DNA from 3 places in the Sphingomonas faeni genome. Region 3 is predicted to be linked to each of the others. Evidence: riboswitches for the same ligand, from Rfam matches in the RefSeq annotation. Region 3 holds a riboswitch; each other region holds the start of a gene.
The links. A riboswitch is a leader RNA that binds a small molecule or an ion and turns the genes downstream of it on or off. The one in region 3 is predicted to bind cobalamin.
Positions count from the first base shown of each region.

Region 1: it holds a riboswitch for cobalamin, as region 3 does, so the genes downstream of both, QFZ54_RS06175 (DUF1636 domain-containing protein) here and QFZ54_RS05310 (HoxN/HupN/NixA family nickel/cobalt transporter) in region 3, are expected to answer to the same signal.
Region 2: it holds a riboswitch for cobalamin, as region 3 does, so the genes downstream of both, QFZ54_RS10205 (TonB-dependent receptor plug domain-containing protein) here and QFZ54_RS05310 (HoxN/HupN/NixA family nickel/cobalt transporter) in region 3, are expected to answer to the same signal.

Region 1 covers NZ_JAUSZF010000001.1:1,330,030-1,334,294, reverse strand. The annotation lists gene QFZ54_RS06185 (NAD(P)/FAD-dependent oxidoreductase) at 1-1,013, opposite strand, end outside; gene cobO (cob(I)yrinic acid a,c-diamide adenosyltransferase) at 1,068-1,673, shown strand; cobalamin riboswitch at 1,880-2,075, shown strand; gene QFZ54_RS06175 (DUF1636 domain-containing protein) at 2,248-2,655, shown strand; gene cobT (nicotinate-nucleotide--dimethylbenzimidazole phosphoribosyltransferase) at 2,652-3,665, shown strand; gene QFZ54_RS06165 (histidine phosphatase family protein) at 3,662-4,231, shown strand; gene cobS (adenosylcobinamide-GDP ribazoletransferase) at 4,228-4,265, shown strand, end outside.
Region 2 covers NZ_JAUSZF010000001.1:2,201,323-2,205,587, forward strand. The annotation lists gene QFZ54_RS10200 (ABC transporter substrate-binding protein) at 1-131, opposite strand, end outside; gene QFZ54_RS10205 (TonB-dependent receptor plug domain-containing protein) at 128-2,026, opposite strand; cobalamin riboswitch at 2,142-2,341, opposite strand; gene QFZ54_RS10210 (TonB-dependent receptor) at 2,665-4,265, opposite strand, start outside.
Region 3 covers NZ_JAUSZF010000001.1:1,134,125-1,138,389, reverse strand. The annotation lists gene QFZ54_RS05320 (alpha/beta hydrolase family protein) at 1-482, shown strand, start outside; gene QFZ54_RS05315 (S9 family peptidase) at 479-2,587, shown strand; cobalamin riboswitch at 2,661-2,877, shown strand; gene QFZ54_RS05310 (HoxN/HupN/NixA family nickel/cobalt transporter) at 3,060-4,109, shown strand.

The DNA.
Region 1 (4,265 bases), 200 kb from region 3:
CAGAAGCTATAGACGGTACGCCCGTTTTTGCAGTGGTGCGACAGGCTGTACGCCGCCGCGCCGAGATCGGGGTGGCCCGCGCAGGGGCCGAAGCGGGCTTCGTCGATCCAGGATTGCGGATGTTCGATGCGGACGCCGATCGAGAAGGGCTTCGCCTCGACATGCACGCCCTTCGCGTGCAGCATCTCGAACGTGTCGCGCGCGCTATGGCCGACCGCGAAGACGACGTGGTTGGCTTCGAGATAGTCGCCGGTGCTCAGGTGGAGGCCGCGTAATTGCCGCGTGCCGGCCTCCTCGACGATGTCTAGGCCGTCGACGCGGGTCGAGAAGCGGTACTCGCCGCCGAGCGCCTCGATCGTCTTGCGCATGCTCTCGACCATCGTGACGAGGCGGAAGGTGCCGATATGCGGGTGCGCTTCGGTGAGGATTTCGGGCGGCGCGCCGGCTTTGACGAACTCGGTCAGGACCTTTCGACCCAAGTGGCGCGGGTCCTTGATCTGGCTCCAGAGCTTGCCGTCGGAGAAGGTGCCGGCGCCGCCCTCGCCGAACTGGACGTTGGATTCAGGGTTGAGGACGCTCTTGCGCCAGAGGCCCCAGGTGTCCTTGGTACGCTCGCGGACGACTTTGCCGCGGTCGAGGATGATCGGGCGGAAGCCCATCTGCGCTAGGATCAGGCCGGCGAAGAGGCCGCAGGGCCCTGCGCCGACGACGACTGGGCGGGGGCCGGTGTAGCTCGGACCGCCTTTGGTGACGAAGCGATAGCCGGTGTCCGGGGTACGCTGGACGTGGCGATCTTTCCGGAAGCGGGTGAGGACGGTGTCCTCGTTCTTCAGCGTGACGTCGACCGAATAGACGAGCTGGATGTCCATCTTGTCGCGTGCATCGTGCGCGCGCCTCGCGATCGTGTAGCGGATCAGGTCGCGCGGGGTGACGCGCAGGCGATCGCGGATCGCGGCGGGGAGCGCTTCGTCGGCGTGGTTGAGCGGGAGCTTGAGATCGGTGATGCGGAGCATGGGGGACGCTCTAGCGCCGCGCGCCGCGATCCGCCATCGGGTGCAGGAGAGGACATGATCATGCGGACCGACGACGAGCAGAATGCCAAGAGCGCTAAGCGCAAGGAGGTCCACGATAAGATCGTCGCGAGCAAGACGATCGAGAAGGGCTTGATCATCGTCCACACCGGCAAGGGCAAGGGCAAGTCGACCGCCGCGTTCGGCATGGCGGTGCGGATGATCGGGCATGGGCGGAAAGTCGGCGTGGTGCAGTTCGTCAAGGGCGCGATGGCGACCGGCGAGAAGGCGATCTTCGATGCGTTTCCGGACCTGTGCGAGTTCAAGCCGATGGGCGAGGGGTTCACCTGGGATACGCAGGACCGCGCGCGGGATATCGCGGTGGCGCGCGAGGGTTGGGACGAGGTGAAGCGAATGATCGCCGATTCGTCTTATGCGATGGTGGTCGCGGACGAGCTGAACATCGTGTTGCGGTATGAGTATCTGCCGGTCGACGAGGTGCTGGCGGTGCTGTCGGCCAAGCCCGAGATGACGCATGTCGTGGTGACGGGGCGGAACGCACCGGATGCGCTGATCGAGGCGGCGGATCTGGTAACCGAGATGACGCAGGTGAAGCATCCGTTCCGGTCGGGGGTGAAGGCTCAAGCGGGCGTGGAGTTCTAAGGCGATTTCACGCGAAGGTTCTGCCGGTCACGGCGCTAGCCAAAAATGCTACGTCATCCTGACGAAAGTCAGGACCCAGAGCCACGAAGGCTACCGCCCGTTACCCTGGGTCCTGACTTTCGTCAGGATGACGGCGGATTGGTGGAACTGCTGGAGCGAGCGCCCAACGGCGCGCCGCCATCTTGCGTCCCCCCAGCCCCGCGCCTATCGCTCGACTTGCGACAGGTTTTCCCGAGGCGGCAACGCGTAGGGAAATGAAAATGGGAACGGGAAACACCCGGCTGCCCCTGCAACTGTACGCGGCGAGCCATCGTGCCACATGCCATTGGGATACTCCCGAGAAGGCGGCTCGGACGGCGTTGACCCGCGAGCCAGGAGACCTGCCTGTCGCGGTCGTCTTTCGTCCGGCCAGGGTGCGCCGAACGGACGGGTAACACCCCGAGCGACGACATCGCTTCGCGTCGCGCGGAGGCCGGAGGCGTGCGCCTTTTGCCCCTCGCGCGGTGCGGGATCGACTGTCCGAAGGGGTAACTATGCCAGGTTCACATCAAGTTGCGATCGTCTTGGAACGGACATGCTGAAGTCGGTCGAGGACGGCGTCGCGGTGGTCGCGTGCAATACGTGTCGCCATTCCGCGGACGCGCGCGACGACGAGCAGGGCCAACGCGGCGGCGCGCGGCTGGTCAGCGCGTTAAAGGCAGTACAGGCGAGCGATCCCGCTTATGCCGACGTCACCGTGCAGGAGATGCCGTGCCTGTTCGCGTGCCAGGATTTCTGCACGATCCACCTGCGCGCACCCGCCAAGGTCGGCTATGTGCTCGGCCGGTTCGAGCCGACCGAGGATTCCGCGCGCGCGATCCTCGATTACGCGCGGCTCTACGGCGACAGCGCGTTCGGGCAGGTGCCGTTCAAGCAATGGCCGCAGGGTGTGAAGGGCCATTTCATCACGCGCACGCCGCCCGCTGGGTTCGTCGTCGAATGACCGCATTCGCAACGCCCGTCGCGTTTCTGGCGGCCTTGCGCGGCTTGCCGCAGGCGGACGCCGCGGCGCGATCCGCGGCGATCACCCGGGAGGGGGAACTGACCAAGCCGCCAGGCTCGCTCGGGCGGCTGGAGGATATCGCGGTCTTCATGGCCGGCTGGCAGGCTAACCCGCTGCCTCGGCTCGATCGCGGTAGTGCGGTCGTGTTTGCAGGCAATCACGGCATCGTCGCGCGCGGTGTGAGTGCGTTCCCGGCCTCGGTCACCGCGCAGATGGTCGCCAATTTCCAGCATGGCGGCGCGGCGATCAACGCGCTGTCGCGCGCGGCGGGCCTTGAGCTGAAGATCGTATCGCTCGATCTCGACCGGCCGACCGCAGACTTCACCGAAGCCCCGGCGATGTTGGAGGAGGAGTGCCTCGGCGCGATCAACGCTGGCGCGGCGGCTGTCGCGGATGCGCCCGATCTGCTCGTGCTCGGCGAGCTGGGGATCGGCAATTCGACTACCGCTGCGGCGCTATGTCTGGCGAGCTTGGGCGGGGCGGCGAGCGACTGGGTAGGGCCGGGTACCGGCGTCGATGGCGAGGGCATCGCACGGAAGATCGCCGTCGTCGAGGCTGGGGTCGCGCTGCACCGGGATGCACTGGGCACGCCGTTCGAGATCTTGCGGCGGCTCGGCGGACGCGAACTGGCGGCGATCGCGGGTGCGGTGGTCGCGGCACGGCAGGCGAGCGTGCCGGTGATGCTCGACGGCTTCATCTGCTGTTCGGCTGTGGCACCGTTGGCTGCTGCGTGCCCCGACATTCTCGCGCATTGCCTTGCCGGGCATGTCTCGGCCGAGCCGGGGCATCGTCTTTTGCTCAAGCGCATGGGGCTCGAGCCGTTGCTATCGCTCGGCATGCGGCTGGGTGAGGGCAGCGGAGCAGCTACCGCGACGTTGCTCGTCCGCGCGGCACTGGCGGTCCATGCGGAGATGGCGACGTTCGCCGAGGCGGGCGTTTCGGCGGCGTGAGCGCGTACATGCTGTACCTGATGCGGCATGGTGCGCCCGCGGTGGCGGGTCGGTTGCTTGGGCGAACCGACGACCCGGCAACCGAGGCAGGGATCGCCGCCTGCGTCGCACGCGCGAAGGGCATCGCGGTGGAACGAATCAGAGCATCCGATCTGATCCGCGCGCGTGCCTGTGCGGATGAGATCGGTGGGCCGCGCGGCGTTTCGGTCGAGGTCGATCCACGCTGGCGGGAACTCGACTTCGGCACCTGGGACGGTTTGGCCCCCGCTGCGATAGAGCCCGCCGAGTTGGCGGCGTTCTACGATGATCCCGATGCCTCACCACCGCCCGATGGCGAACGCTGGTCCGCGTTGCAGGACCGTGTGGCGCGCGCACTGGCAGAGATGCCACCGGTCTCGACATTGGTGGTGACGCATGGCGGCGCGATCCGGGCGGCGCTCGCGGAATTGTGCGGGTTCGATCGACGGCAGATCTGGGCGTTCGACCTGCCCTATGCCGCGCTCGTCTCGCTGCGCATATGGCCGCGCCCGAGTCGGACCGTGCAGATCGTCGGGCTGGCGGCATGAAACGGTTGATCGTCGCGTTCGGCTTTCTGACCCG
Region 2 (4,265 bases), 1.1 Mb from region 3:
GGCGGCAGGATACGGATCAGCACCGCGTCCACGCACGGATTGGTCGAGACGATCCCCCCGCCGCCGCCCGATATGGGGGACTGTGCGCAGCCCCCGAGCAGGAGCGCGAGTAGGATCGCCCCGTGCCTCACTTCAGGCGCAACCGCACGCCGCCATAGGCCGCGCGGCCGTAATTGCCGTAGCCCGCGATCGTCTCGTACCGCGTGTCGGTCAGGTTATCGACGCGGCCATAGACCGCGAACCGCTCGCAGATCGGCAGTTCCGCACGCACGCCGGCCAGTGCATAGCCGTCGAGGCGCGTGGTGTTGCCGACGTCGTCGAAGCTGTCGCCGACCACCGTCACGGTGCCACCGACCGACAGGCCGAACGCGAACCGGTAATCGGCATTGACGCTCGCGGTCTGCTTGGGACGGCGCGCGAGGTCATTGCCGAAATCGTCGCCGACCGAGCGGTTCTCAGTGTCGATATAGCTGTAGTTCGCGGTCAGCGTCAGCGCATCGACCGGGCGCAGCGCGAGGGTGAATTCGACGCCGTCCGCTTCGGCACGCGCGACGTTGTCGTAGACGCCGAACGGACGGTTGGCGCAGATCGAACCGGGCGTCGTCAGCTCGCTCGGGCTGCAATCCCGGAAGTCGATCTGGTTGCGCGTGCGGCGATTGAAATAGGTAACGCCGACGCGGGCACGATTACCGAGAAACGCCTGTTCGACGCCGATATCGAAGTTGCGCGCGGTCTCCGGATCGAGGTCGCGATTCCCGTAGTCGGAGAAGAGCTGGTACAAGGTCGGTGCCTTGAAGCCTTCGCCGTAGCTTGCCCGGACGGTGGTGCCGGTGCGCAATGCCAGCGCGGCGTTCGCGCCGAACGTGGTGTGGCTGCCGAAATCGTCGTGATCGTCGTTGCGGACGCCGCCGGTGATCGTAAGGACGTCGAGCGGCTTGACGATCAGCTGGCCATACACGCTGGTGATCCCGGTATCCGCGAAGGTGAAGCCGTCGTTGAAGCGGCTGTCTTCGCGCTCGACGCCTGCAACGACGCGCACCTGGTCGAGTGGCCGGAAGTCACCCTGATATTCATAGCGCTCGCTACGGCCGCGACCGATGAACGACGGATCGTTACCAAAGCTCGGGTCGTAATTGTCGCGGTTGATATCGGCGATCGTGAACGCCACGCGGTTGTTGAACCGACCATCGGCGAGGTTCGCGTGCAGCCCGGCATAACCGTACGCCTCGCGCGTTTTCGAATATTCGGGGGTGTCGGCGAACACGTAATCGGGTGCCGGGAATCCGTCGATCGCAACACGGCTGTCCGCGAAATAGCCACGCAGGTCGAGGCCGATGCCCGGCGCGAACTCGACGCCGACCCGCCCGGTAGCGCCATATTGGCGATAGCCGTCGCGCTCGGTGCCGCTAGTCGCCGACGAGATGCCGTCGGTGCGCAAATATCCGCCGGTCAGCGATCCGGACACAGGACCCGACTTGCCCGACACGCCGGCGCTCGCGAACACGCTGTCGGCATAGCCGTATTCGGCGTTGGCGCGCGCCTGCACGCCTTCGGTCGGCGCGGCGGTGATGATGTTGACGACGCCGCCGATCGCCTGGCTGCCCCACGGCACCGAGTTCGGCCCGCGCAACACCTCGATCCGCTCGACCGAGCTCGACAGCAAATTGCCGAAGTTGAAGCCACCGCCGGTCGACGACGGATCGTTGACGCGGACGCCATCGATCACGACCAAGGTCTGGTCCGCCTCGGCGCCGCGGATGCGGACGCTGGTAAGCGCGCCGACCGTGCCGTTGCGGGTCACCGTGACGCCGGGCGTGGTCGCGAGCAGGTCGGATAGCACGGTGGTCTGCCGACGCTCGATTTCGGCACGGTCGATGACCGTTACCGCCTGGCCGATTTCGCTTAGCGGTTGCGCGGCGCGGGTCGCGGTGACGACGACTTCGGGGGCGTCGCTATCGGGACTAGTCTGGGAATGAGCAGGCGCTGCAATCGCCGCGGCGCTCAGCAGAAGGAAGAATTTCGTCATGGGGCACGTCCTGGCAGAACCGCCCGCGACCATTCGCGGGAGCGGCAGACGTCTCTCGCTCGAGGAAACCCGGCTGGACCGGAGCACTCGTCCGCGCCGGACACCCGCCCGCGCAGTGGATCGACCGTGAGAGGCAGGTCTCCTGGCTTCCGGGTCACCGCGCCCACCCCGCCTTCCCAGGTCGAAACCCAGTGGCATATCGGGGTGGCCGCTATCCGGTCACAGTTGCGGGTACAGCGCCGGTCTTGCGGACATATCCGCGCACCGACTTCCCTTTTGATCCCGTCGCCGGGAACCCTTCACGGTGGTGGCATTAGTCGCAGCGTATGCACGGGTCAACGCGGAGCCTACTCATCCTCCCCCGCCTGAGGGCGGGTAGCGCTGGGTCAGCAGGTTCACGGTCCATCGCACCACCCCGGCGAAGGCCGGGGCCCAATTGGGAGACGTCGATAGCGGAGCACGGTGGCTCGTTATTGCCACCTTTCCAATTGGGCCCCGGCCTTCGCCGGGGTGGTGGCGTGTTGGTCGGGACGTCGCTTTCCCTTCCTTATTCTCCCGCGAAGGCGGGAGCCCAGTCTGGGTCCCCGCCTTCGCGGGGAAACACGCTGCCTTCGTTTTATTGGCGGGGCGAGTTGAATTTACCGAAGCCCGTAGCGCAACCCTACCCAGATCGTCCGCGGCGTCGCGCGCTCGACGATGTTCGCGCCGCTGATGCCCGCCTCGACACGCTCGTTCAGGAAATTCTCCGCCCGGAACTCCGCAACCAGCGACCGCATGATCGGCAAAGCCGCATACGCATCCAGCGTGGTCGCCGGATCGAGCACCCGCGTATTCTGGTCGTCGTCGAACTGCTGTCCGATATGCCGCACCGTCAGCGACACCGCCGCCGCATCGCGCCGCCAGTCGACCGTTCCCGACACCTGATCGCGCGGCGTCTGCGCCGGTCGCAAGCCATCCAACGCGGCGGTGATCCCAGACCCTTCGACCGTCGAGTTCGTATGCGACCACGACGCCTGCATGCCGACCGGACCGGGCCGATATGACGCATCCAGCTCGAACCCATGCGCGCGGATCGCATCAAGGTTCTGGCGAACGCGGTAGGTTGCTACCCCCGGCAACACCTGTACCGGATTGGTCGTCGTGACGTTCGCCACGGCATCCTTCAGCCGGTTGTAGAAATACGTCGCGGCGATGCTCACCCCCGGCGCAGGCGTCAGCGTGACCCCGCCCTCGACGCCGGTCAGCCGCTCCGGCGACAGCAGCGCATTCGCCGCGGTCGCGTCGTTGCCGACCCGGAACGGCCGATACAGCTCATTGAGCGTCGGCAACCGCCACCCGCGATACCCGGCAACCCGCAGCGTAATCGCCTCGACCGGCTGGTACGCCACGCCCGCCCGGCCGGTGGTCTCGCTGCCGTCTCGATCCGCATACCGAAGATCGGTCAACGCAGCGCCGCCCACGAGCGGCCGTTCGGACAGATAGCCGCCATCGATCGACCACCAATCGACCCGTCCGCCAAGACTGAACGTGAAGTCGCCCGCCACCAGGCTCCCATCCGCGAACACGCCCGTCGTCGTCGTGCTCCCCCCAGCCTCGCGCCGCCGCGTCGGCGCCGCGTTGACGAAGGTATAAAGCTCCTGCGTCTTGCCGCTGACATCGCGAACATCCGCCCCGAGGCGAAGCGTAATGCTCTCGCCCAGCGGCGGCAGGACCTCGATCCGCCCGCCGAGCCCGGTCGCCGGCGTATTATATTGGTCGAGCGACTGGATCGCGGTCGTCCGCGCGGCATTGATGCTGTTGAAGCTGCTCGCGAACGCCCGCGTCTGCAGATACGCCAGCGCTGAATACCCCCAGCGCCCGCGCCCGATCAGCCGGACGCTCGCATCCGCCCCCTCACTCTTATTGTCGGTGAAGTCGCTCCCCCGGTCGCGCCGATCGGTGAACGCACTCGCATTCATCTGCAGTTCGGTCTTCGCGTCGATACCGACCACCGTCCGTAGCGCCCCCGACGCCTGCTCATATGGCGCCGGACGATCGACGATCCCGCGGCTCTCATCGACCGTCGGGGTGAAGCCATCTCCTCGCGCGTAAGCTCCGGACAAGGTCGCAAACCCCGAGCCCCGCACCAGCGCCGCAGAGCCCTGCGCATCGACCGAATCGCGGCTGCCATACGCAACGCTGCCCTGGAACGGTGCCGCCTGATCCGGCGCCGCACTTTCCAGCTCGACAGACCCGGCCA
Region 3 (4,265 bases):
ATCTGTTCGTGACCGGCGGCTCTGGCGGCGGGCTGCTGACCGCCTGGATCGTTGGCAAGACCGACCGGTTCAAGGCCGCCGCGACGCAGAAACCGGTGATCAACTGGATCAGCGAGGCGCTGACGATGGACAACACGCTGTTCACCTCGCGCTACTGGTTCACCAAGCTGCCGTGGGAGGATCCGATGAGCTATTGGAACCGCTCGCCGTTGAGCATCGTCGGCAACGTCAAGACACCGACGCTGGTGGTGGTCGGTGGCGACGATTTCCGGACGCCGGTGAGCGAATCCGAGCAATATTACGCGGCGCTCCAGATCCGCGGCGTGCCGACCGCGCTGGTGAAGGTGCCGGGCGCAAGCCACGGCGGCCTCGCCGCACGCCCGTCGCAATCCGCGGCCAAGGCGTCGGCGATCATCGCCTGGTTCGATCGATACCGGAAGCCGGCCACAGCAACTGCGGCAACACAGGGAGTCGCACAATGACGATACGGTACATGATGCTGGCCGGCGTGGCGCTGGTCTCGACGGCGGCGGTGGCGCAGGTCCAGCCCCCGCGCGTGGCGAAGAAGCCGTTCCAGGTGACGTCGCCCAATGGCGCGCGCGAGGACGACTATTACTGGCTGCGCGACGACACGCGGAAGAACCCCGAGATGCTCGCCTATCTTGCCGCCGAGAACGCCTATGCCGACGCGGAGCTCGCCTCGCTGAAGCCGCTCCAGGCCAAGCTTTACGAAGAGACCGTCTCGCATATCAAGCAGGACGACAGTTCGGCGCCGTATGCGAAGAACGGCTATTATTACGGCTCACGGTTCCAGACCGGCGCGGATTACCCGATCCTGGAGCGCCGCAAGGGCAGCCGCACCGCGCCCGCCGAAACGCTGTTCGACGAGCCGGCGATGGCGAAGGGCCACAGCTTCTTCGCGCTCAGCGACTGGGCGGTGAGCCCCGACAACGCCCGCGTCGCCTGGGCCGAAGACACCGTCGGCCGTCGCCAATACGTCCTCAAGGTGAAGGACCTCGCCACCGGTGCGGCGATCGCCGACACGCTCTCGAACATCGAGCCGAACGTCGTCTGGGCGGACGACAACAAGACCATTCTCTATGTCGAGAAGGACCCGGTGACGCTCCGGGGCTACCGCGTGAAGGCGCACGTCCTCGGCACACCCGCCGCCAGCGACCGGTTGCTGTACGAAGAAAAGGACGACACCTACTCGATGGGCGTCTCGCGCACCGCCGATGACAAGTTCGTCTGCATCGGCGTGAGCAGCACGGTCAGCGACGAGCAACGCTGCGCTGCCGCCGCCGCGCCAACCAGCTTCACGATCGTCGCCCCAAGGGCGCGCGAGTTCCGCTACGGCGCGGATCACATCGGCAACCGCTGGATCATCCGCACCAACAAGGACGCGAAGAACTACAAGCTCGTCACCGTCGCCGATGCCGATCTCGCCAAGGGAACGGCCGCATGGCGCGACCTGACGCCCGCCAGCGACACCGTCTTCATCGAGGGCTTCAAGCCCTTCGAAGGCTTCGTCGCGATCGACCAACGCGAGGGCGGCAACCGCATGATCCGCGTCCTGAACGATGCGGGCAAGTCGACTGCGGTCACCGCCGACGAACCCGCCTATCGCATGTCGCTCGACGTCAACGAGGAAATCGCAACGCCGTGGGTCCGCTACACCTATGGATCGCTAGTCACGCCGACCACCACCTACGAGGTCAACGCCAAAACCGGCGAGCGGCGCGCGCTGAAGGTCGCCCCGGTGCCGGGATACGACCCCGCAAAATACGTCACCGAACGCGTCTGGGCGCCCGCGCGAGACGGCACGCGGATCCCCGTATCGCTGGTCTACGCCAAGGGCACCAAGCGCGACGGCACCGCGCCGCTCTTCCAATACGCCTATGGCAGCTACGGCATCTCGAGCGACCCCGCCGTCGACCCTGGCCGCATAGACCTGCTCGATCGCGGCGTCGTCTACGCGATTGCGCATATCCGCGGCGGGCAGGAGATGGGCCGCGGCTGGTATGACGACGGCCACCTGCTCAACAAGAAGAACAGCTTCACCGACTTCATCGACGTCACCCGCTATCTCGTCGCGCAAAAATACGCCGCCAAGGACCGCGTCGCGGCGATGGGCGGCAGTGCGGGCGGGCTGCTGATGGGCGGCGTCGCGAACATGGCGCCGGCGGACTACAAACTGATCATCGCGCAGGTCCCGTTCGTCGACGTGGTTACGACGATGCTCGACGCGTCGATCCCGCTGACGACGTTCGAGTACGACGAATGGGGCAACCCCGCGCAGAAGGCGTCGTACGACTACATGCTGAGCTACTCGCCGTACGACAACGTCAAGGCGACGGCGTATCCGGCACTCTACGTCGGCACCGGGCTATGGGACAGCCAGGTGCAATATTACGAGCCGACCAAATGGGTCGCCAAGCTCCGCGAACTGAAGACCGACAAGAACCCGCTGCTGTTCCGCGTCAACATGGAGGCAGGGCACGGAGGCAAGTCCGGCCGCTTCGAACGCTATCGCCAGAATTCGGAATGGCAGGCGTTCATGCTGCAACAGCTGGGCGTCGCGAAATAGCACGCCCGTTGGCACGCCCGTTGGCACATTGGCGAAAGCAGGGTACCGATCGCGCGGGATGCGGCTTCCAGCCGTTTCCCGTGATCGCGTCGGTGCCCGGAAGGGCTTGATTGGGAATGCGGTGCGGACGGTTCGCCGTCCTATGCCGCGGCTGTCCCTGCAACTGTAAGCGGCGAGCGAGACGCACGAGCCCTCTACGCGAGGGCAGCCACTGGGCCGCAAAGCCTGGGAAGGCGTGCATCGAGCAACGACCCGCGAGCCAGGAGACCTGCCGGCGTCTGGTCGCTCTTGTCCCGGTCCAGGGGGTGGCCGAGGCACGGTGAACGCCGCCTGCGTGACACTGGCTGAGCGACGACCATGTGGCGGGGGCCGCATCGGCGTCGTGCGTCGGCCGCTCATGGCGTCCGGTCGTCGTATGTCCCGGCCGTTCGCGGCAGGCCCCGGTCCTCGTCGGACGCTGCGGGGTTTGTGCATGACGACTTCAACATTCGAGAGATCGACGCGGGTTTCGACCCGCAAGCGCATCGGCTGGCTGTTCGCAGGGCTGGTCGCGGCAAATATCGCCGCCTGGGGCTGGGCATTCTCGCTGTTCCACGCGCAGCCCCTCATGCTCGGCACGACCTTGCTCGCCTGGGGATTGGGCCTGCGTCACGCAGTCGACGCCGACCACATCGCCGCGATCGACAACGTAACCCGCAAACTCATGCAGGAAGGCCAGCGCCCGATCGCCGTCGGCTTCTGGTTCGCGATCGGCCATTCGGGGATCGTGCTCATCGCTGCCGTCGCGATCGCACTCACCGCCAGCGCACTGTCGCAGTTCGAGGCGTTCAAGCAGGTCGGCGGCGTGGTCGCGACGATGATCTCCGCGCTGTTCCTCTTCACGATCGCCGCGATGAACCTCATCATCCTCCGCTCGGTCTGGCGCACCTTCGGCCACGTCCGCGGCGGCGGCACCTATGTCGAGGAGGATCTCGACCTGCTGCTCGGCAGTCGCGGCCTGCTCGCGCGGCTGTTTCGCCCGATGTTCCGGCTGGTGACCCGAAGCTGGCACATGGCCCCGCTCGGCTTCCTGTTCGGCCTCGGCTTCGACACCGCCACGGAGGTCGCGATCCTCGGCCTTTCCGCGAGCCAGGCCGCCGACGGTCTGTCGATCGGCACCGTGCTCGTCCTCCCCGTGCTGTTCGCGACCGGCATGGCGCTGGTCGACACGGCGGACGGCGTCGTCATGCTAGGCGCGTACGAATGGGCGTTCGTGAAGCCGATCCGCAAGCTCTATTACAACATCACCATCACGCTGATCTCCGCCATAGTCGCGATCGCGATCGGAGGTATCGAGACGCTCGCGCTGCTCGGCGCAAAGCTCGGCCTGACCGGCGGCATCTGGGATCTGGCAGCCGCACTCGGCGAGAACTTCAACGGCCTCGGCTTCGCGATCATCGGCCTGTTCGTGCTGTGCTGGGTCCTGAGCTTCGCCATCTACCGCTGGAAACGCTTCGACGAGATCGAGGTGGTGCACGGGTAATATTACCTTCGTCATCCCGGGCTCGACCCGGGACCCAGAGCCAAGCACCGAATCGTGCGTGGCTCTGGGTCCTGACTTTCGTCAGGATGACGGAGGTGGAGTGCATTGGCACGCCCCCGGAATTCCTCTAACCCCACCCCGGAGGCTCGGTTCCAC